4 regions of the Salipiger sp. D13 genome follow, and region 2 is predicted to be linked to each of the others. Evidence: riboswitches for the same ligand, from Rfam matches in the RefSeq annotation. Region 2 holds a riboswitch; each other region holds the start of a gene.

Region 1 (5,277 bases), on a different contig from region 2:
GGTCGTCGTAGGTGACGCCCCTCATCTGGATCACGTCCAGACCGTCCTCAAAGTCCGAGATCCGGTCTGTCTCGCCCACGGTGAAGGTGTTGAACACGAAGGTGTCCGCCCCCGCGCCACCGACCATCGTGTCGTCGCCACCACCGCCCGACAGCATGTCGGCGCCAGCGTTGCCGAGAAGGTAGTCGTTGCCTGCCTCGCCGAACATCGCGTCGTTGCCGCCGCCGCCCGCAATCGTGTCGGACCCCGTGCCGCCCTGGATCGTGTCGAAGCCACGCCCGCCGTAGAGCCGGTCGTTGCCGTCCTCGCCCCGCAGCAGGTCCGAGCCGTCACGTCCGAGCAGCAGGTCGTCGTCATCGCCGCCGTAGAGTTCGTCGGCCTCGGCGCCACCTTCGACGGTATCGTTGCCGGAGCCCCCGAACAGGGTATCGCGGCCCTCGTCGCCAAGCAGGTAATCGTCGCCGGCCTCACCGTAGATCGTGTCATCCTCGTATCCGCCGGCGATCGTGTCCGATCCCTCGCCCCCGGTGATGGAATCCTGCCCGCGTCCGCCGTAGATGCGGTCGGCTCCGTCTTCACCGGACAGCGTGTCATCGCCAAGCTGCCCTGCCAGGAAGTCGTTTCCGCTGCCGCCGCTGGCAAAATCGGCGCCATCGCCGCCGTAGAGATCGTCATCGCCGGTGTTGCCCGTCATGACGTCGTCGCCCTCGTCGCCGTAGAGCGTATCGGCGTCGGAACCGCCGAACATCCGGTCATCGCCTCCGCCGCCTTCGAGGCGGTCATCGCCCTGCCGGCCGGTCATCGTGTTGTCAAAGAAGTCACCGACGTAGATGTCATCGGCCGTGGTCCCCTCGTAGGGGTTCGGGAAGACCTCTCCCGGCGTGTCTTCGATATCGAGGATCAGGGCGACGATCCCGGTCACGAAGGGCTCGCCCTCGGGGTAGTGGAAATAGGTGGCGCCATTGGCCTCGAAAACGATCACCGGCACAGGAGTTCCGAGTGGCACGATCACCCCGAGCGCCTCCACCCCGGGCTGCGCCGTGCCGGAGCCGACATAGGTGATGTCGTCGCCCTCGAACGTGCTTTGCGTATCGTCGCTTCCGAGCGTGCCATCGTTGTCGGCCAATGTGCCTTCCATCTCCCCGGAGAAGGCGGTCAGTAGCAAGGTCGGATCGTCGGTCAGCAGGTTCGCATTGGCCAGCGAACCAACATACTCACGCACTGTAATGTCTTGAGTTGGCATATCGAATTTCTCCTCCACAGTCTGCGGCAACACCGCATATGAAAAAGCTTCGCCGAAAATATAGGTTTTTCAACTGTAACCCTCGCGACACAACACAACCTATTGCAGATCAAGAAAAAGAATCTTTTCTCAGATTTGATCAAATTTCAATTTTTGTTGGAAATACCCGTTATGCGGGAATCACTCACGCGCCGTCGACAGCTGGCCCGACGCAGCGCTGCGACGCTGCAACGGGGCGCCCGGTCCGTGCAGCCGGAACACATGCGCCGGACCGGGTCGCCCCGGCACCCAAGACGTCTCTTGCGCGGCGGGCGCCGCTTCAGTATCCCGGCGACATTCTGGTTCCGGCATCCCCGGAGAATAGGGAACGCGGTGCAAACCCGCGACTGCCCCCGCAACTGTGAGCGGCGAGCGTCATCGGCAACATGCCACTGGGTGAAAGCCCGGGAAGGCCCGAGCGACGCAACGACCCGCAAGTCAGGAGACCTGCCAGGATGATCACCCTCCCCTCGCGCGGGGCGCGCCACGGGGAACGGTCTGTCCGTTCGTGGTGACGTTCGCATCGTTCGCGGCGGGACCACAGGCCCTTTCCGTGAACAAATCTCACCACCGCCCTGCCGCTTGCGGGGATCGGTCAGGAAAGGAAGACAGGCATGAGACATGCCCTCGCCTCGGTCTCGGCGCTCGCGCTGACCACCGCTCCCCTCTTCGCACAGGAAGATGTCTACGAACTTCCCACCCTTCTGCTCGACGTGGGCTACGAGGCCACGACACCGCTGCAGACCGGCGTTGCGGTCGAGGTCATCACCGAGGAAGAGCTCGAGGAAGACGGCGACACCCGCGTGCTCGACATCCTCGCGCGGCAGCCGGGCGTGTCGATCCGCTCGAACGGGCCGCTGGGCACCAACGCCGGCGTGTCGATCCGGGGCGTGTCGCAGCAGAACATCGCGGTGCGGGTGGATGGCATCGACGTGTCGGACCCTTCGGGCACGCAGGTCGCCTTCGACTTCGGCGGGCTCACCGCCGGCGACATCAGCCAGATCGAGATCGTGCGCGGCTCGCAGTCGGCCCGCTACGGCTCCGAGGCGATCGGCGGCGCCATAAACATCACCACCAAGCGCGCCAGCCGCGACGGGCTGAGCGCCGAGGCCTTCGCCGAATACGGCAGCTACGAGACGCTTCGCAGCGCGGTGACGCTGTTCAACCGTGGCGAAGGTCACGAGACCGCGGTCACGCTCTCCTACGTCCGCTCCGACGGCTTCTCGGCGGCCGATGAGAACGACGGCAACGACGAGGAAGACGGCTTTGAGGCCCGCCGCCTGAGCTTCTCGGGCACCTACGATCTTGGCGACGGCGCGGCACAGCTCGAGCTTTCGGGCTTCACGCAGGAAGCGCAATACGACTACGACGAAGCCATGAGCGGCATGGTCTACGACGGCTCGCCCGACGACGTGACCGACGTCGAGGACCACGGCCTGCGTGCCGCGCTGTCGTTTTCGACCGGGCTCTTCGACCACGAGGTCTCGGCCAGCTGGTACGACATCACCCGCACGCTGACAGGCACCTCTTCGGGCAGCGATTTCCGCTACCGCTACGAGGGCACCCGGCACGAGTACCGCTACCAGGCGGGCTTCGACCTGTCGCCCACCACCCGCGCGGTCGCGGGCATCGAGCGCACCATCGAGGATTACGCCGACAACACCCGCTTCGGCACCTTCCCGGCGTCGTCGCAGGAACAGGACAGCACGGTCGACTCGCTCTTCGCCGAGCTTACCATGAAGCCCACGTCGGACATCGACCTGAGCCTGACGGTGCGCCACGACGACCACTCCGAGTATGGCGGCTTCACCACAGGGCGGCTGTCGGGCGTCTGGCGGATCCGGCCCGACCTGAGCCTGCGCGCCAACCTCGCCAACGGCTACCGCGCGCCGTCGAACTACGAGCTCTACGACGTCTATTCCGGCAACAGCGGGCTTGATCCCGAGACCTCGAAAAGCTTCGACATCGGCATCGAGAAAAGCTGGGGCGACGCCGCCTGGCTGAGCGCCACCGCCTTCGTGATCGAGGCCGAGGACATCATCGACTACTCCTACACGTCCTATGCCTACGTCCAGCGCGACGGCACCAGCACGCGGCAAGGGGTCGAGCTTTCGGGCGGCACCGAGCTGCGCCCGGGGCTGACGCTCGACGGCAGCTACACCTGGACCGACAGCTGGTCGACGGCCTCGCTCGACAGTTCCGGCTGGCAGTCCTCGGTGCCCGAGCACAGCCTCGCGCTGGGGCTGCACGCCGATCTCACCGACCGGGCGCGGCTCTCGGTCACCGGCCGCTACGAGGCCGACCGTTCGGGCCTCGACGACTACGGGTTGGTCAACAGCACCGTCACCTACGACGTCACCGACAGCACGCAGGCCTACCTGCGGGTCGAGAACCTGTTCGACGAGGAATACCAGACCGTTCCCGGCTACGGACAATCCGACCGGGCATGGTATTTCGGGGTCCGTGCAAGCTTCTAGGCTCATATCCGCTGCCGCCGCCCTGCTCTTCGCGGGGGCGGCGGCGCTTGCCGGTGCGGCACCGGAGCGGGTCGTCTCGCTCAACGTCTGCACCGACCAGCTGGCGCTGCTGCTCGGCGCGCCGGGGCAGCTTGTCTCGGTGTCGCCGCTGGCCCGCGATCCGCGCAGCTCGGCGATGGCCGAGGCGGCGCGCGCGGTGCCCGTCAACAAAGCCGCCGCCGAACAGATCGTGCTGCTCGAGCCCGACCTCGTGCTCGCCGGCAGCTACACCGCCCGCGCCGCCACCGACATGCTCGAGACGCTGGGCTACCGCGTCGAACGGTTCGAGCCCGCCCGCTCGCTCGAGGATGCGCGCGACAACATCCGCCGCATGGGCCGGCTGCTGGGCCGCGAGAACCGCGCCGCCGAGGTGCTGGCGGCCTTCGACGCCCGCCTGTCGGACCTGCGCGACGACCCGAAGGAGCGCCCCGTCGTGGCCTATTACATGCCGTTCAACGAGACCGCGGGCAGCGAGAGCCTGACCGGAGACATCCTGGAGGCCGCCGGCATGACCACCCTCGCCGAGGCGCAGGGCATGCCCTACGGCGCCCGGCTGCCGCTCGAGGCGCTGGTGCTCGCCGATCCGGACCTGATCCTCGTGAGCAAGCCCTACGACAGCCCGGCTCAGGCCACCGAGCTTCTGCGCCACCCGGCCCTGCAGGCGACCGGCGCGCTGCGGCAGGTCGTCGACAGCCCGAACTGGATCTGCGGCGCCCCCGCCGCGCTTGATGCCGTGGCCGCGATGCGCGCGATGCGCCGCGATTGGCAGGCCGCGCGATGAGGCTGGCGCTCTCCCTCTCGACGCTGGTCTGCGCGCTGCTGCTGGCCTCGCTCTCGCTCGGCTACGCGCCGCTGCCCCTGCCGGCCGTGCTGGGCGGGCTGCTGGGCACCGGCGACCCGCTGAACGTCATGGTCATGCAGGAGATCCGCCTGCCGCGCACCGCGCTCGCGGCGCTGGTCGGCGCGGCGCTGGGGCTTTCCGGCGCGGCGATGCAGGGCTACCTGCGCAACCCGCTGGCCGAGCCAGGGCTGATCGGCGTGTCGGGATCGGCGGCGCTCGGGGCCGTTGCCGCGCTGCAGACCGGCCTCTCGGCCGCCTTTGCGCTGGCGCTGCCGCTGATGGCGCTGCTCTTCGCGCTTGGCGCGGTGGCGCTGATCCTGCTGCTCGCCGGGCCACGCGGCGGCTCGCTGACGCTGATCCTCGCAGGCATCGCGGTCTCGGCGCTGGCCGGCGCGCTGACCTCGCTGGCGCTCAACCTGTCCTCGAACCCCTACGCCACCTTCGAGATCGTCTTCTGGATGATGGGCTCGGTCGCCGACCGCTCGCTTACCCATCTCGCGCTTGCCGCGCCGCTCGTGGCGCTCGGTGGCGCGGTGCTGCTGACGCTGGGGCGCGGGCTCGACGCGCTGACGCTGGGCGAGGACGGCGCCGAGGCGCTCGGCATCTCCATGACCGGCCTGCGGCTCCGGCTGCTCTTT
Region 2 (5,277 bases):
GGCGAAAGGGTGCTATTTGAATGATTTCAAAAGACAAATCTCACCGCCTGTGTCAGAAGGCGGACAGTATGCACCCTGACCGCGCCCTGCGGTGAGCAATCACCACCACAGGTTGCGTCGCCCGGCGAGATGCCCAGCCCCAAAGCCATGGGGAGGGAGCGTCCCGGGGCGCGCCCCCTCGCACTCCGACGGATAACCGCACCGCCGGCCGAACGAGCCGGACCGGGGGCGCCGCCCGCCGGATCCTGTATTGACGCATGGTCCACGGAGGCCAACTCCGCCGGCCGCAATCACGGCCGACGGCAGCAGGAAGAACACCGTGCGAAGCGGAGTTCAGAAATCCCAGTCCGCGTCCTCGGTCGCCACGGTCTTGCCGATCACGTAGCTCGACCCGGACCCCGAGAAGAAGTCGTGGTTCTCGTCAGAACCGGGCGAGAGCGCGGCCATGATCGCGGGGTTCACGCGGCAGGCCTCGTCCGGGAACAGCGCCTCGAAGCCGAGGTTCTGGAGCGCCTTGTTGGCATTGTAGTGCAGGAAGTTCTTCACGTCCTCGGTCAGCCCGAGCGGATCGTAGAGCTGCTCGGTATACCGCGCCTCGATGTCGTAGAGATCGAAGAGCAGCGCAAAGGCGAAATCCTTCAGCTCCCGGCGCTCTGCCTCGGGCAGGCGCTCGAGGCCCCTCTGGAACTTGTAGCCGATGTAATAGCCGTGGATCGCCTCGTCCCGGATGATGAGACGGATCAGGTCGGCGGTATTGGTCAGCCGCGCCCGCGACGACCAGTGCATCGGCAGGTAGAAGCCCGAGTAGAACAAGAAGGACTCCAGGAACACGCTGGCGATCTTCCGGCGCAGCGGGCTCGAGGTGGCGTCGTATTCATCGAGGATCAGCCGCGACTTGGCCTGCAGATGCTCGTTCTCCGCCGACCATCGAAAGGCCTCGTCCACCTGCACCGTCTGGCAGAGCGTCGAGAACACCGAGGAGTACGACCGCGCGTGCACCGCCTCCATGAAGGCGATGTTGGTCAGCACGGCCTCCTCGTGCGGCGTCGCCGCATCGGGCATGAGCGCCGGCGCTCCCACGGTGTTCTGGATCGTGTCGAGCAGCGTGAGTCCGGTGAACACGCGGATCGTCAGCCGCTGCTCGTCCTCGGTCAGCCGCGACCAGCTCTGGATGTCGTTCGACAGCGGCACCTTCTCCGGCAACCAGAAATTCGCGGTCAGCCGGTTCCATATCTCCAGGTCCTTGTCGTCCTGCACCCGGTTCCAGTTGATCGCCGCCGGTATCGCCCGGCCCTGCACGCTGTCCTTCATCTCGTCCTCGCTCCGGGAACGCCTCGGGCTTCGCGCCGCGTCCCCTCTTCTTCTCTTTGATAAATACCTCGGGGGCGTGGGGGCAGCGCCCCCACCTGCCGCAGGCAGTCCCGGCTCAGAGCGTGCAGCTCACGCAGCCCTCGACCTCGGTCCCTTCCAGCGCCGCCTGCCGCAGCCGGATGTAGTAGATCGTCTTGATCCCCTTCTTCCACGCGTAGATCTGGGCGCGGTTGATGTCGCGGGTCGAGGCCTCTGCCGGGAAGAAAAGCGTCAGCGACAGCCCCTGGTCAACGTGCTCGGTCGCGGCGGCGTAGGTGTCGATGATCGCCTCGGGGCCGATCGCATAGGCGTCGCGGTAGTACTCGAGGTTGTCGCTGTCCATGTAGGGGGCCGGGTAGTAGACCCGGCCGATCTTGCCTTCCTTGCGGATCTCGATCCGCGCCGTGATCGGGTGGATCGAGGAGGTGGCGTAGTTGATGTAGCTGATCGACCCGGTCGGCGGCACCGCCTGAAGGTTCCGGTTGTAGAGCCCGTGCGCCATCACGTCGGCCTTCAACACGGCCCAGTCGTCCTGCGTCGGCAGGTCGATGCCGAAGCGCTCGAACAGCGCTGCGGCACCCGGCAGCTCCGGATGCCAGCTGCGCGTCGTGTACTTGTCGAAGAACCTGCCGTCGGCATAGGCGGAGTCCGAGAACCCCCTGAAACACCTTCCCTTCTCCCGCGCCAGGGCGCAGGAGGCCGTCAGCGCGTGGAACAGCACGGCGGCGAAATAGGCCGAGGTGAAGGCGATCCCCTCGGGGCTGCCGTAGTGGATGCGTTCCCGCGCGAGGAACCCGTGCAGGTTCATCTGGCCAAGCCCGATGGCATGGCTTTCCTCGTTGCCCTTGCGGATCGAGGGCACGCTGTCGATGGCCGACATCTCGCTGACCGCGTTCAGCGCGCGGACCGCCGTCCCCACGGACGCGGCCAGGTCGCCCCCGTCCATCGCGCGGGCAATGTTCATCGAGCCGAGGTTGCAGGAAATGTCCGTCCCCATCCGGGCGTAGGACAGGTCGTCGTTGAACTCCGATGCCGCGTTCACCTGCAGGATCTCGGAGCAGAGGTTCGACATGGTGATGCGCCCGGCGATCGGGTTCGCCCGGTTCACCGTGTCCTCGAACATGATGTAGGGGTAGCCGCTTTCGAACTGGATCTCCGCCAGCGTCTGGAAGAACGCGCGGGCGTTGATCTTCTTCTTGCGGATGCGGGGATCGTCGACCATCTCGGCGTATTTCTCGGTCACCGAGATTTCCGAGAAGGCGCAGCCGTAGACCTTTTCGACGTCATGCGGCGAGAACAGGTACATGTCCTCGTTCTTCTTCGCCAGCTCGAAGGTCACATCGGGGATCACCACCCCCAGCGACAGCGTCTTGATGCGGATCTTCTCGTCCGCGTTCTCGCGCTTGGTGTCGAGGAAGCGCAGGATGTCCGGGTGGTGCGCATGAAGGTAGACCGCGCCCGCGCCCTGCCGCGCGCCCAGCTGGTTGGCGTAGGAAAAGCTGTCCTCGAGCAGTTTCATCACCGGGATCACGCCCGACGACTGGTCCTCGATGCCCTTGATCGGGGCGCCGTATTCGCGGATGTTGGTCAGCATGAGCGCCACGCCACCGCCGCGCTTGCTGAGCTGCAGCGCCGAGTTGATGCCGCGCCCGATGCTTTCCATGTTGTCTTCCAGCCGCAGCAGGAAGCACGACACGAACTCCCCCCGGGCCTTCTTGCCGGCGTTCAGGAAGGTCGGCGTCGCAGGCTGGAACCGCCCCGACAGGATTTCGTCCATCAGCCGCATGGCCAGCGCCTCGTCGCCACGCGCGAGGGTCAGCGCGTTCATCACCACGCGGTCCTCGTAGCGCTCGAGGTAGCGTTTCCCGTCCCGGGTCTTCAGCGTGTACGAGGTGTAGTACTTGAACGCGCCGAGGAAGGTCGGGAAGCGGAACTTCCGCGCATAGGCGGCATCCCAGATGCGCCGCAGGAACTCGCGCGGGTACTGGTCGAGCACTTCGGGTTCGTAGTAGCCCTCGTCGACGAGGAAGCCGAGCTTCTCCTCGAGCGAATGGAAGAACACGGTGTTCTGGTTCACGTGCTGCAGGAAATACTGCCGCGCGGCCATCCGGTCGGCTTCGAACTGGATGTTGCCGTCCTCGTCGTAGAGGTTCAGCATCGCGTTCAGCGCGTGGTAGTCGAGACCCTGCGTCAGGCTGGCGTCAAGCATCTGTTTTCCCAGAAGGTTTCAAGCCCGGCGCGAACGCGGGCGATGTCGGTGTCTGTCCCCGCGAGCTCGAAGCGATAGAGCACGGGCACGTTGCATTTGGCCGCGATGACCTTGCCGGCCATCGCGAAGGTGTCGCCGAAGTTCCGGTTGCCGCCGGCGATCACGCCGCGCAGCAGGGTCCGGTTGGCTTCGATGTTCAGGAACCGGATGACCGGCTTCGCCACGGCGCCGCGGCCCTCTCCGTCGGCGTAGGTCGGGCAGACGAGCACGAAGGGCCCGGTCATCACCGGCGGCGCCGCGTCCTTGCGCAGCGGCAGACGCGTCGCGGGCAGGTCGAGCCGCGCGACGAAACGGGCGGTGTTGCCCGATCCGCTGGAGAAGTAGGCAAGGCCCGGCATCGGCGCGCGGTCCCGGCTCAGCCCAGCTGGCTGATCATGTCGGGACGGAAGCCCGCCCAGTGTGCCTCGCCGGCCACGACGACCGGGGCCTGACGGTAGCCCAGTCCCTGGACCATCTCCATCGCCTGCGCATCCTCGGTCAGGTCGATCAGGTCGAAGTCGATGCCGCGCGCCTCGAGCGCACGGGTGGTCGCGGTGCACTGCACGCAGGCGGGTTTGGAGTAGACGGTGACGCTCATGTTCTGTCCCTTTGCCGGTCTCTTGTCTCCGGGCGGAAGGGACACGGGAACAGCCCGCATGTGAGGCCGCACCACGCGCCCGGGCCCTCCGCCGCGGTCGTCGTTCATGCCCTGGCAGGTCTCCTGACTTGCGGCTCGAACGCCCCGTCGTCCGCCTTCCCGGTGTGCGCTGACACCAGTGGATCGGACCGGGGCTTGCCACTTACAGTTGCGGGGGCAGTGCCGGATCTTCACCGGCTTCCCTCTTAGCCCGCGAGGTGACTCGCGGGAACCAAAGCACCTGCATGTTGCGGTCCGGGGCGCAGGGTTGTCAATATATCGACGTATCTTTCCTCGCGATAACTCCCGGCCTCCAAGGACAGGGCCAGCTTCCGACGCCTGCAAGAGACTGGACTCCGCCGCCCCGGCATGGAAAATATCGCCCTGATGGTGCCGCCCGGAAACGGGTGGCTGAAAAGGGAACGCGGTGCGGGCTGACTGCCCAATGCCGCGACTGCCCCCGCAACTGTAGGCGGAGAGCGGTTCCGATACGCACCACTGGACCAAGGGTCCGGGAAGGTTCGGAACAGCGACGACCCGCAAGTCAGGAGACCTGCCATCTCCGGCGCGGCTTCCGCGCCGCAGTCACCTTGACCCTGGCGGGGAGCCATGGGCGCGGAGGCAAAGATGGAGACGACCCGTCCGCCAGATGCCGCACGTCCGGTCCCCGCATGCGATGCGCGGAGGGCGCTATGCTTCTCGAAAGAACACTCATGACACTGCAAAGCCGGGCGGAGACGCCCGAACGGGCGCGGGAACTTGGCAGGCTCGGCTTCCTGCAATGGATGATGTTCCTGCGCTCCGACGCAAACTACCCGCACGAGGCCAACCGCGCCTTGGCGATGGCCGCGCCGTTCGAGACGACGGACCCGGCGGTCGCGGTCTTCACCGGGCTCGTGCGGCAGTCATTGGACGGCAGGGCGCACCCCATGGCCGTGCCCCTGCCCCGCCCGCGTCGCCGGGGTGGTGCCCGCGCACGCCGGGAACTGCTCTGAGGCCGGCACCGACAACATGAGCGCGCCTCATGTTAAGGGCGAATATT
Region 3 (5,277 bases), on a different contig from region 2:
GCCTTCCCGATCCTGCAATGGAGCGCCGTGCCATGATCGTCGCGGGGTTCGGATTTCGCACCAGCGCGGGACCGGAGAGCCTGCGCGACGCCCTCGCCCGCGCGGGCCAGCGTCCGCAGCGGATCGCCACCGCCGAGGACAAGGCCACATCCCGCGCCTTCATCGACTTTGCCCAAGCCGAGGCGCTGCCCGCCCAGGCGATCCCCCCCGACGCGTTGACGGCCCAGGTCACGCTGACCGCCTCGTCCCGCGTGCTGGCAGAACGCGGCACCGGCTCGGTGGCCGAGGCCGCCGCCCTGGCTGCCGCAGGCCCCGGTGCGCGGCTCCTGGGGCCGCGGGTCTTTTCATCCGACCGCATGGCGAGCTGCGCGCTCGCCCTGCAAGATCTCGAAGGACAGGACACATGACCGTTCACTTCATCGGCGCCGGTCCCGGCGCGCCCGACCTGCTGACCCTGCGCGGCCGCGACATCATCGCCTCGTGTCCGGTCTGCCTCTACGCCGGGTCGCTGGTGCCCGAGGCGATCCTTGCCCATTGCCCGCCCGGTGCGCGCATCGTCAACACCGCGCCGCTGAGCCTCGACGAGATCATCGACGAGATCCGCGCGGCCCATGACGGGGGTCAGGACGTGGCCCGGCTGCATTCAGGCGATCTTTCGGTCTGGTCCGCCATGGGCGAGCAGATGCGTCGCCTGAAGGCCGAAGGAATCCCTGTGTCGGTGACGCCGGGCGTTCCGTCCTTTGCCGCCGCCGCCGCCGCTCTGGGGGCCGAGCTTACGCTGCCTGGCCTCGCCCAATCGCTGGTGCTGACCCGCACGCCGGGGCGGGCCTCTTCGATGCCCGAGGGCGAGACGCTGACCAATTTCGCCGCCACCGGTGCGACGCTGGCGATTCACCTGTCGATCCAGAACATCGCCGCAGTGGTGCGTGACCTCGCACCCGCTTATGGCGCGGACTGCCCTGTTGCCGTGGTCTTTCGCGCCAGCTGGCCGGACGAGCGTATCATTCGCGGCAAGCTCGCGGACATCGAAACCCGTCTCGACGCCGGCATCACCCGCACCGCGCTGATCCTCGTCGGCCCGGCGCTCGGCGGCGAGGGGTTTGCCGAGAGCTGCCTCTATGCCGCCGACTACGACCGGCGCTACAGGCCGCAAACTGCAGACAGCCCGTGGCAGGACTGGACCCCGGAGCCGCAGGATGGCTGACGGGCTGATGATCTCGGCCCCCGCCTCGGGGACCGGCAAGACCACGGTGATGCTGGGCCTGCTCCGGGCGCTGACCGAGGACGGCGTCAAGGTGCAGCCCTTCAAGTCCGGGCCCGACTACATCGACCCGGCCTTCCACCTTGCGGCGGCGGGGCGGCACAGCTTCAACCTCGACGGCTGGGCGATGGGCGACCGGCTCTGGCACGCCATCGCGGCGCAGGCGGCGGGGGCAGATATCTGCGTCGCGGAAGGGTCGATGGGGCTCTATGACGGGGTCGCCACCAAGGGCCTGCGCGGCTTCGGCAGCAGCGCCGAGACGGCGGTTTCGATGGGCTGGCCGGTGGTGCTGGTGATCGACGTCAGCGGACAGGCGCAGAGCGCCGCCGCCACCGCGCTGGGATTCCGGCAATACATGCCCGAGCTGCCCTTTGCGGGCGTGATCCTCAACCGCTGCGCCTCGCCCCGGCACGAGCGGCTGGCCCGGGCCGGGATGGACCGCGCCGGGCTGCCGGTGTTGGGCGTGCTGCCCCGGCGCGGCGATCTGGCGCTGCCCGAGCGGCATCTGGGGCTGATCCAGGCGGTCGAGCATCCCGACCTCGACAAGGCCATCGCAGGCTATGCCGCCTTTCTGCGCGAACACGTGGACATTGGCGCGATCCGGGCGGCGGCGCGCGGCCATGCGCTGCCGGCTCCAGGCGCCCTGCCCCGCCCCCCGGCGCAGCGCATCGCGATTGCCCGCGATGCGGCATTCTCCTTCACCTATCCGCACCTGCTGGAAGGCTGGCACGCGGCGGGCGCCGAGATCCTGCCCTTCTCGCCACTGGCCGACGAGTCCCCTGCCGCCGATGCCGATCTGGTCTGGCTGCCCGGCGGCTACCCCGAGCTGCATGCCGGGCAGCTTTCTGCAGCCGGGAGTTTCCGCGCGGGGCTGCGGGCCTTCGCAGAGACCCGCCCCGTTCATGGCGAGTGCGGCGGCTACATGGCGCTTGGCGCCGGGCTGATCGACAAGGAGGGCACGCGGCACGAGATGGCCGGGCTGCTCGGTCTCGTGACCAGCTACGAAAAGCGAAAGTTCCACCTCGGCTATCGCCGCGCGGTGCTGAGCGCGCCGATGCCCGGAAGCGCCCCCGGCGCGGCGCTGCGCGGGCACGAGTTCCACTACTCGACCATTCTCGAACAGCCCGACGCACCACTGGCAAGCGTCAGCGACGCCGACGGCGCGCCCGTGCCCGAGACGGGTTCGGTGCGCGGCAACGTCACCGGCACCTTCTTTCACCTCATTTCCCGGGAGACCCCGTCATGAGCGGTTTCGTCAGTTTCGTCAGCTCCGGCCCCGGCGATCCCGAGTTGCTGACACTCAAGGCCGTGGACCGCCTGGGCCGCGCCGATGCGGTTCTCTACGACGATCTCTCGGCCGGTCCGATCCTCGAACACGCGCGTGAGGGGGCGGACCTCGTCGGCGTCGGAAAACGTGCCGGGCGGCCCTCGCCCCGGCAGGATCACGTCAGCCGCCTGCTGGTGGAGTATGCCGGGGTCGGTCAGCGCGTGGTGCGGCTGAAATCCGGCGACGGCGGCATCTTCGGCCGGCTCGAGGAAGAGCTGACCGCGCTCAGGGAGGCCGGGATCGACTACGAGATCATCCCCGGTGTGCCCTCGGCCTGTGCGGCGGCGGCAGCGGCGGGCATCCCTCTGACCCGGCGGCTGACCGCGCGGCGGGTGCAATTCGCCACCGGCCACGACCTGACCGGCGCGCTGCCCGAGGATGCCAATATCGCGGCTCTGGCCGACCCGATGGCGACCACGGCGATCTTCATGGGCAAACGCACCTTCCCCGGCCTTGCCGCGCGCCTGATCGCAGAGGGGCTGCCCCCCGAGACGCCCGCGATGCTGGCGGAATCCGTCAGCCGCCCCGACCAGCAGATCTCGCGCCATACCGTCGCGAGCCTGGCCGCGCGGCTTGCGAACGAGCCCGGCGACAAGGCCGGGCTCATCCTGTTCGGACCTTTGGCAGAGGAGTGAAACGACCCGGCCCCGCAAGGGGCCACCGCCGAGAGGGTGCGCCGCCATGCGCGGCCGCAGGGAACCGGGTGAAAGGCCCGGACTGCCCCCGCAACTGTAAGCGAAGAGCGCCGAGGATCATCCCACTGGCAACCCTGCCGGGAAGGGCCGAGGCGCGGTGAGACGCGAGTCAGGAGACCTGCCCTTCGGCACCTCAACCGCCCCGCAAAGGGGCCAGCGCTGCCGGTGGGGCAGCATAACGAGAAAGGACATATCAATGCATATCGAACCCGGCGTCGTCGACGGCGCCAAGATGATGTTCGCGGTTGCCACGGCGGCGGGCGCGGCGGGCCATACCGCAAAGGAGGTCGTCCAGGACGTCAAGGCGGGCGGTGCACTGTCGCTGCTGCCGCGCACTGTTCTCGCGGCCATCGGCACCTTTGTCTTCTTCGAGCTGCTGCCGCATTTCGCGGTGGGCATCTCGGAGGTGCACTTCATCCTCGGCTCGACCCTGTTCCTGTTGCTGGGCACCGCCCCTGCGGCGCTGGGGCTGGCGCTCGGCCTGCTGATCCAGGGGATGTTCTTTGCGCCGACCGACCTGCCGATGTATTTCGTCAACGTCACCACGCTTCTGGTGCCGCTGTTCGCAGCCTCCGCTCTGGCCCGCCGCGTCGTCGCACCGGGCACCGCTTATGTCGATCTGCGCTATGCGGACGTGCTGAAACTCTCGGCGATCTACCAGGGCGGCGTTGTCGCCTGGGTCGCGTTCTGGGCCTTCTACGGCCAGGGCGTTTCGGTTGGCACGCTGGCGTCGGTCGGCACCTTCGGCGCGGCCTACATGATGGTGATCCTGATCGAGCCGCTGGCCGATCTGGCAGCCCTCGCTGCGGCCAAGTCCGCCCGTGACAGCGGTATCGCCCGCCTGTTCACCCCGCGTCTCTACGCGGCCTGAAGCCATTGCCGCCGGAGCCCCCTCAATCGGGGCTCCGGCTTTTGCATGCAGGAATGACACGGATGGACGATCTCTGGCTCATCGGCATCGGCACCGGAAGCCCGGCGCATGTCACGCTCGAAGGACTGCAGGCGCTGCGCGATGCAACGGTGATCCTCGTGCCCCACAAGGGCGAGGGAAAGGACGCGCTTGCCGCGTTGCGATACGGGATCATCGAGGCCTCGGGGGCGCAGGCCGAAGTCCGAAGCTTTGATTACCCGGTGCGCGATCCCGCCCTGCCTTATAATCGACGGGTCATCGAATGGCACGACGAGATTGCCCGGCGCTGGGTCGCCGCGATGCAGAGCGCACCGCCGGGGCCGGTGGCGCTGCTGGTCTGGGGAGATCCCGCGCTCTACGACAGCACGCTACGGATCGCCGAACGGATGGTGCCCCGTCCCCGTCTGAGGGTGGTGCCCGGGATCACCGCGATACAGGCGCTGACGGCGGCCCACGCGATCCCGCTCAACACGGTGAACGGACCGGTCAAGATCACCACCGGACGGCAGCTGCGCGACCATGGCTGGCCGGAAGACGAGGAAACGGTGGTGGTGATGCTGGACGCCGAATGCAGCTTTCAGGGCCTTGACCCCGAAGGGCTGCAGATCTGGTGGGGCGCCTATCTCGGATCCGAGGCGCAGGCGCTCGAGGCCGGATCGCTGGCCAAGGTCGGGGGCCGGATCATGGAGCGCCGTGCCGAGCTGCGCGCCCGGCACGGCTGGATCATGGACACCTACCTGCTGCGGCGGCTGTGTTGCCCGGAGGGCGCGTCGCAACTGCGACGCGCTCGGTAGCCGGGTGGCCCGTTGCGGGAACAGGGCTGAGGCGACCAGACCTTGGGCTTTTCTAGGCATCCCCCTCCCTGATCTCGCCTCGACAGGGGCTTCCATCGAAGCCTTCCCTCACCACTCAGCAGGCGCATGAAAGCACGCCAGAGGGGCCCACTGGAGCGGGGCAGTCAGTGGGGCATTCTTCCGCCCCGAAGGGAAGAAGTGACGCCATCACGGTATGTTAGGAAGAACTGGCTGGGGTGGCAGGATTCGAACCTGCGGTACGCGGTACCAAAAACCGTTGCCTTACCACT
Region 4 (5,277 bases), on a different contig from region 2:
TATCACAGACGAAGCGGTCGATGCGGGTGATCGCCTCGGCGCCGCAGACCTCGCCCAGCCCCAGATCGGCCCCGAGACCCCGCGCCTGCGCCTCGGCCCGGATGTCCTGCATGAGCCTGTCGCGGCGGCGCGGGTCGAGGCCGTCGGCGGTGGAAAACTCGTCCAGCAGCGCCTCCAGCGGGCCGAGCCTGTCGGGCGTTCCGGTCTCGCGCAGGGGCGGCGGCAGATGCCCGAGGGTCAGCGCCCCGATGCGCCGCTTGGCCTGTGCCGCCTCGCCGGGATCGTTGACGATGAACGGGTAGAGCACCGGCAGCGCGCCGGTCAGTACCTCGGGCCAGCAGTCATCCGAAAGGGCGACCGACTTGCCCGGCAGCCATTCCAGCGTGCCATGGGCGCCGATGTGGACCAGCGCGTCTGCCTCTTCGCGCAGCCAGAGGTAAAGCGCGACATAGGCGTGGCAGGGCAGGCGCGAGAGATCGTGGTACTCCTCCGCACGCCGTGCCGGGGTGCCGCGCTCCGGTTGCAGCAGCACCAGCGCCTTGCCAAGGCGCAGTCCGGTGATGTGGAAGGCGCCGTCGCGGCAGAGAGCATCCTCTTCCGGCGCCCCCCAGGCCTCGGCCAGACCCGCGCGCAACTGCGGCGACAGGGCCTCCAGCGCAGCGCGGTAGCGCTCCAGCGGCAGGCGGATCTCCTCGGCCTGCAGGCCGGCCTCGAGCGCGGCAAAGGGCGGCACGTCATGGCCGGCGTCGCGCAGGTCCGACAGGATCGCCTCGGCGGAGGCGAGCGCGTCGAGCCCCACCGCATGGCCAAGGTTCCAGTCCTTGCCGGGATAGGTCGAGAGCATCAGCGCCACCCGGCGTTCCGCGGGCGCCTGTCCCGCGAGCGCCATCCAGCCGCCGACTCGCGCCACCAGCGCAGCAATGCGCGCGGGTTCGGGGCAATGCCGCGTCAGCGCATGTTGCAGCGCCGGGTCGCGCCGGCCCGCCTGCTTGAACGAGATCACCCCGCCCATCAGCCGCCCATCGACCTCGGGCAACACCACGTGCATCGCGAGGTCGGCAGGCGAAAGACCGCGCTCCGCCCCTGCCCACGCCTCGCGCGACGAGGTCGCCATCACCGCCTGGAACACCGGTACGCCCGCCGCGTCCAGCACCGGCGCGGACTCGCCCGAGGCGGCGGAAAATGCGGTGAGATTGACGATGACATCGGGCGCGGCCTCCCGGATCGCCTCCGCCAGCGGCCCGGCACTCGCCCCCTTCAGCGATGGGGCATAAAGCCCGGTCACCTCTGCCCCCTCTGCACGAAAGGCGCTGAACAGAGCTTCCACAGGGGCCACGTCGGCGGACACGATGTAGGAGCGGTAGAACACCACCAGCACCCGTCGCCCTTTCATCTTTCCAGAAATACGCCGGGGAGCGCGAGGGGCAGCGCCTCTCGCCGCCGAAGGCGACATCGCGCCACACTCCGGCGTCCAGAACCCGACCACCGGCAGCGCCTTCGATCCCGGCACCGGCGCGGCGTAAAGCCCCGAGGCCAGCGCCATCTGCGCCAGCGCCGCCTGCGCGGCCACGGCGCCGCCGGTGTCGCACAGCTCCGCCAGCCGGCGCAGGGTCGAGATCGGCAGGGTCGAGACCGAATCCAGCCGCGCATCTTCCCGCCCATCGGCGGGCAGCACCGCCAGCGCGATGCCGCGCGCCCGGGCCAGCGCCTGCACCTGCCGCAGCCCGTAGTCCCAGTAGGGCATCCCACCGATCAGCCGCACGAGGATGCCCTTCGCCCCCGCCAGCGTCCGCTCGACATAGGTGTCGACCGACAGCGGGTGCCGCAGCGCCGACAGGTTCGCAAGCCGCAGCGAGGGCAGGCCGCCGGCCGCCCGGTGCCAGCCTTCCGCAAAGGCCCCCAGATCGCTGTCCGAAAAGGACAGAACCACCAGATCCGCCGGATCCTGCGCGAGGTCGGTCGGAACCGCGCTGTCCTCGAGCCCGTGGCTTTCGCGGAAGACGACGTGCATCGGCTCAGCCCGCCGTCGCGGGGGCCAGTGCCGCGCGCAGCGCCGCGGCGTCGAGCCGGTCATGCTCGGCGATGATCACCAGCTGACCGTTGCGCGCCTCGTCCGTGCCCCACATGCGGTCGTACTGGTGACGCACCCGCGCGCCCACCGCCTGCACCAGCAGCCGCATCGGCTTGCCCGAGACGGCGGCGTAGCCCTTGATCCGCAGGATGTCGTGCTCACGCGCCAGACGTTCCAGCCGCGCGGCCAGACCCGCCGCGTCCGGCACCTCGGCCAGCGACAGCACGATGCTCTCGAAATCGTCGTGGTCATGCTCGGGGGCGCCATCGTGGTGGCTGGGACGCGCGTCGAGGTCAGCCTCGGCGGCGGCCCCGAGCCCGAGGATCACCCGTGCATCCACCACGCCCTCCGCGACCTCGACCACCGGCAGCGGGCGGGGGGCTTCCGCTGCGACGATCTCGCGCGCCCTGGCGACGCCTTCCGGCCCGGCGAGGTCGGGCTTGGTGAGCAGCACGATGTCGGCGCAGGAGAGCTGGTCCTCGAATACCTCGGACAGCGGCGTTTCGTGGTCGATGCTGTCATCGGCGGCGCGCTGCGCATCCACCGCCGCCACGTCGGGCGCAAACCGGCCCGCCGCCACCGCCTCGGCATCCGCAAGGGCGATCACGCCGTCGACCGTGATCTTCGCGCGGATGTCCGGCCAGTCGAAGGCCTTGAGCAGCGGTTTCGGCAGCGCCAGGCCCGAGGTCTCGATCAGGATGTGATCGGGGCGCGGATCAAGCGCCATCAGTGCCTCGATGGTGGGAATGAAATCATCGGCCACGGTGCAGCAGATGCAGCCGTTGGCCAGTTCGACGATGTTCTCGGCGGGGCAGTCGGGGATCGCGCAGCCGCGCAGGATCTCGCCGTCGACACCGACATCACCGAACTCGTTCACCACCACTGCAAGCCGCCGCCCCTCGGGCTTGCGCATCAGATGGGAAATCAGCGTGGTCTTTCCCGAGCCGAGAAAGCCGGTGATCACGGTGACGGGAAGCTTGGACAGATCGCTCATGGATCAGGACTCCTTGGGGCGGAGGGGAGGGATGCGCGCAAGGCAATTGCGCTTGAAATGCTCGGGGCGCTCGCGCCACGGGATCACCCCGTCGGGCGCGGCGTGATATTGCGCGGCGCCGGCGACGATCATCGCGGCATGCTCGGTCTCGTCGACGTTGGAAAAGACATAGGTCCATTTCGCATCGCCCCCGCGCAGCGCGACGGTGCAGGATTGCGAACAGTTCTGCAGGCATTCGACCGGGGTCACCCGCAGCCCCTCGGGCCTGTCCTGAGCCGCGATGGCATCGAACAGCACGCGGCCCGGACGCCGCGCGTCTTCTGGCGGCGCACCCTTGCGGCGGCAGGTCACGCAGACCAGCAGCTCGGTCTCGGTCGTAAGCAGGTCTTTCATTCTCGCGGCCCCATCGGCTTGGCAAACGGGGGCACAGGCGGAAACGCGCACGAGAACAGGCAGCCGGGCGCACTCCGACACCGGCACACCCCGTCCGGTCGGTCATCATTCGGGCTGGCAGGTCTCCCGGCTCACGGCATCCCGGGCACATGGCCCTGCGGTGCTCCACCTTCCCGGCCCTTGGGCCAGTGGCATCGAAGCACCTTCTCCGTTCACGGTCGCGGGGGCGGCTGTCTTGACCCGAAATGCCGACAGGCATCGCAGGCTGACCATTCCCTTTTCACCTGTTTACACAGGCACCAACACCGGGCCACATGGCGCGAAATTCAAAGACAGGTCAAGCCCGGAGATTGCAATGACAGACGAGACCGCCGCCCGCCACAACGAAAAGATGAAGAAGATCAAGGTGGTGCGCGATCGCATGATGGAAGGCAAGACCGGAGAGAAGGGGCTCATCCTCGTGCATACCGGCAACGGCAAGGGCAAGTCCTCGTCGGGTTTCGGGATGATCCTGCGCTGCATCGGGCACGGGATGCCCTGCGCCGTGGTGCAGTTCATCAAGGGCACCTGGATCACCGGCGAGGCCGAGATGATCCGTTCGCGGTTCTCTGAGGAATGCCGGTTCTTCGTCTCCGGCGAGGGCTTCACCTGGGAGACGCAGGACCGCGACCGCGACATCGCCGCCGCCCGCAGGGGCTGGGAGATTGCAAAGGAGCAGATCCTTGATCCCGAGATCCGCTTCGTGCTGCTCGACGAGATCAACATCGCGCTGCGCTACGATTATCTCGATATCGACGAGGTGGTCGATTTCCTTCTGACCTCGAAGCCCGAGATGACCCATGTCTGTCTCACCGGGCGCAATGCCAAACCCGAGCTGATCGAGGCGGCGGACCTCGTGACCGAGATGAGCCTGATCAAGCACCCGTTCCGCGACGGCATCAAGGCGCAGCAGGGTGTCGAGTTCTGAATGCCGGCCCTGATGATCAAGGGCACCCGATCCTACGTCGGTAAGTCGATGCAGGTGTCGGGGGATCGCCAACTCATTTTGCATTGACCTCGAAAGTGCCGCCTGGCTTCGGTCATGCGGTTATTTCGTGAGCGTAGCTCGGCTTTGTTGCGCAAAGAGGCTGAAGACTGCACTTCCCCTTTCCCCGGACGCACTTATCCCATGGGCTCGGTGACAGGTATTCCGAGCGCAGTGTAGCCATTCAACACGGCGGCGCGGACTTGGAGTTCTGCGACCTGGCGATCGAAGTCGCGCGCCATGAGGCTCTGCCCCAAGAGCTTCACGCAGTGCATCTTCGTCTCGGCGCGGCTTCGGCGGTGGTATCCGCTCCACTTTCGCCAAATGGCGCGGCCGAGGTATTTCGATGCGCGCAGTGCCTCGTTCCTGGCAATGGCGCCGGCGGTCGAAGGCTTCCACGGCTTGGCGTTTTTGCGCGGCGGAATGACGGCGTGTGCGCCTCGATCTGCGACCGCGTTGTGGCACTTGCGCGTGTCGTATGCTCCGTCCGCGGTGACTGACGCGACTTCCTCATCTGCCGGGATCTGATCCAGCAACTCGGGCAGCATCGGCGCATCCACTGCCCGGCAGGCGCATCCGCAGGATGCTGCCGAGAGGGGCCGACCCTACTCCCTGTGACCTCGATGGCCCGAATTTCCAGCGTCTGTTCATCGACGCCTATGTGAATCTTGCGCCACAGGCGGCGTTTCGCGCCACCATGCTTGCGGGCGTGCCATTCGCCTTCGCCTTCCGCCTTGATGCCGGTGCTGTCGATCAGCAGGTTCAGCGGCCCCTCGGAGCCGCGGTAGGGAACGG

The links. Region 2 has a riboswitch for cobalamin ahead of nrdH (glutaredoxin-like protein NrdH). Riboswitches for the same ligand answer to the same signal wherever they lie in the genome.
Region 1: another riboswitch for cobalamin. It lies ahead of D6860_RS17470 (TonB-dependent receptor plug domain-containing protein); the one in region 2 lies ahead of nrdH (glutaredoxin-like protein NrdH).
Region 3: another riboswitch for cobalamin. It lies ahead of D6860_RS11310 (energy-coupling factor ABC transporter permease); the one in region 2 lies ahead of nrdH (glutaredoxin-like protein NrdH).
Region 4: another riboswitch for cobalamin. It lies ahead of D6860_RS11245 (DUF1636 family protein); the one in region 2 lies ahead of nrdH (glutaredoxin-like protein NrdH).

What each region holds. Positions count from the first base shown of each region.
Region 1 covers NZ_ML112611.1:10,936-16,212, reverse strand. The annotation lists gene D6860_RS17475 (calcium-binding protein) at 1-1,222, opposite strand, end outside; cobalamin riboswitch at 1,566-1,752, shown strand; gene D6860_RS17470 (TonB-dependent receptor plug domain-containing protein) at 1,897-3,759, shown strand; gene D6860_RS17465 (ABC transporter substrate-binding protein) at 3,746-4,579, shown strand; gene D6860_RS17460 (FecCD family ABC transporter permease) at 4,576-5,277, shown strand, end outside.
Region 2 covers NZ_ML112593.1:184,428-189,704, forward strand. The annotation lists gene nrdF (class 1b ribonucleoside-diphosphate reductase subunit beta) at 334-1,311, opposite strand; gene nrdE (class 1b ribonucleoside-diphosphate reductase subunit alpha) at 1,427-3,559, opposite strand; gene nrdI (class Ib ribonucleoside-diphosphate reductase assembly flavoprotein NrdI) at 3,541-3,957, opposite strand; gene nrdH (glutaredoxin-like protein NrdH) at 3,975-4,196, opposite strand; cobalamin riboswitch at 4,292-4,487, opposite strand; cobalamin riboswitch at 4,607-4,811, shown strand; gene D6860_RS09390 (hypothetical protein) at 4,949-5,230, shown strand.
Region 3 covers NZ_ML112595.1:111,661-116,937, forward strand. The annotation lists gene cbiE (precorrin-6y C5,15-methyltransferase (decarboxylating) subunit CbiE) at 1-36, shown strand, start outside; gene D6860_RS11290 (cobalamin biosynthesis protein) at 33-407, shown strand; gene cobM (precorrin-4 C(11)-methyltransferase) at 404-1,204, shown strand; gene D6860_RS11300 (cobyrinate a,c-diamide synthase) at 1,197-2,507, shown strand; gene cobA (uroporphyrinogen-III C-methyltransferase) at 2,504-3,223, shown strand; cobalamin riboswitch at 3,256-3,409, shown strand; gene D6860_RS11310 (energy-coupling factor ABC transporter permease) at 3,480-4,154, shown strand; gene cobF (precorrin-6A synthase (deacetylating)) at 4,217-4,987, shown strand; tRNA gene D6860_RS11320 (tRNA-Gln) at 5,216-5,277, opposite strand, start outside.
Region 4 covers NZ_ML112595.1:99,968-105,244, reverse strand. The annotation lists gene cobN (cobaltochelatase subunit CobN) at 1-2,011, opposite strand, end outside; gene cobW (cobalamin biosynthesis protein CobW) at 2,016-3,065, opposite strand; gene D6860_RS11245 (DUF1636 family protein) at 3,069-3,458, opposite strand; cobalamin riboswitch at 3,557-3,777, opposite strand; gene cobO (cob(I)yrinic acid a,c-diamide adenosyltransferase) at 3,814-4,425, shown strand; partial or broken gene D6860_RS11235 (IS5 family transposase) at 4,620-5,277, opposite strand, start outside.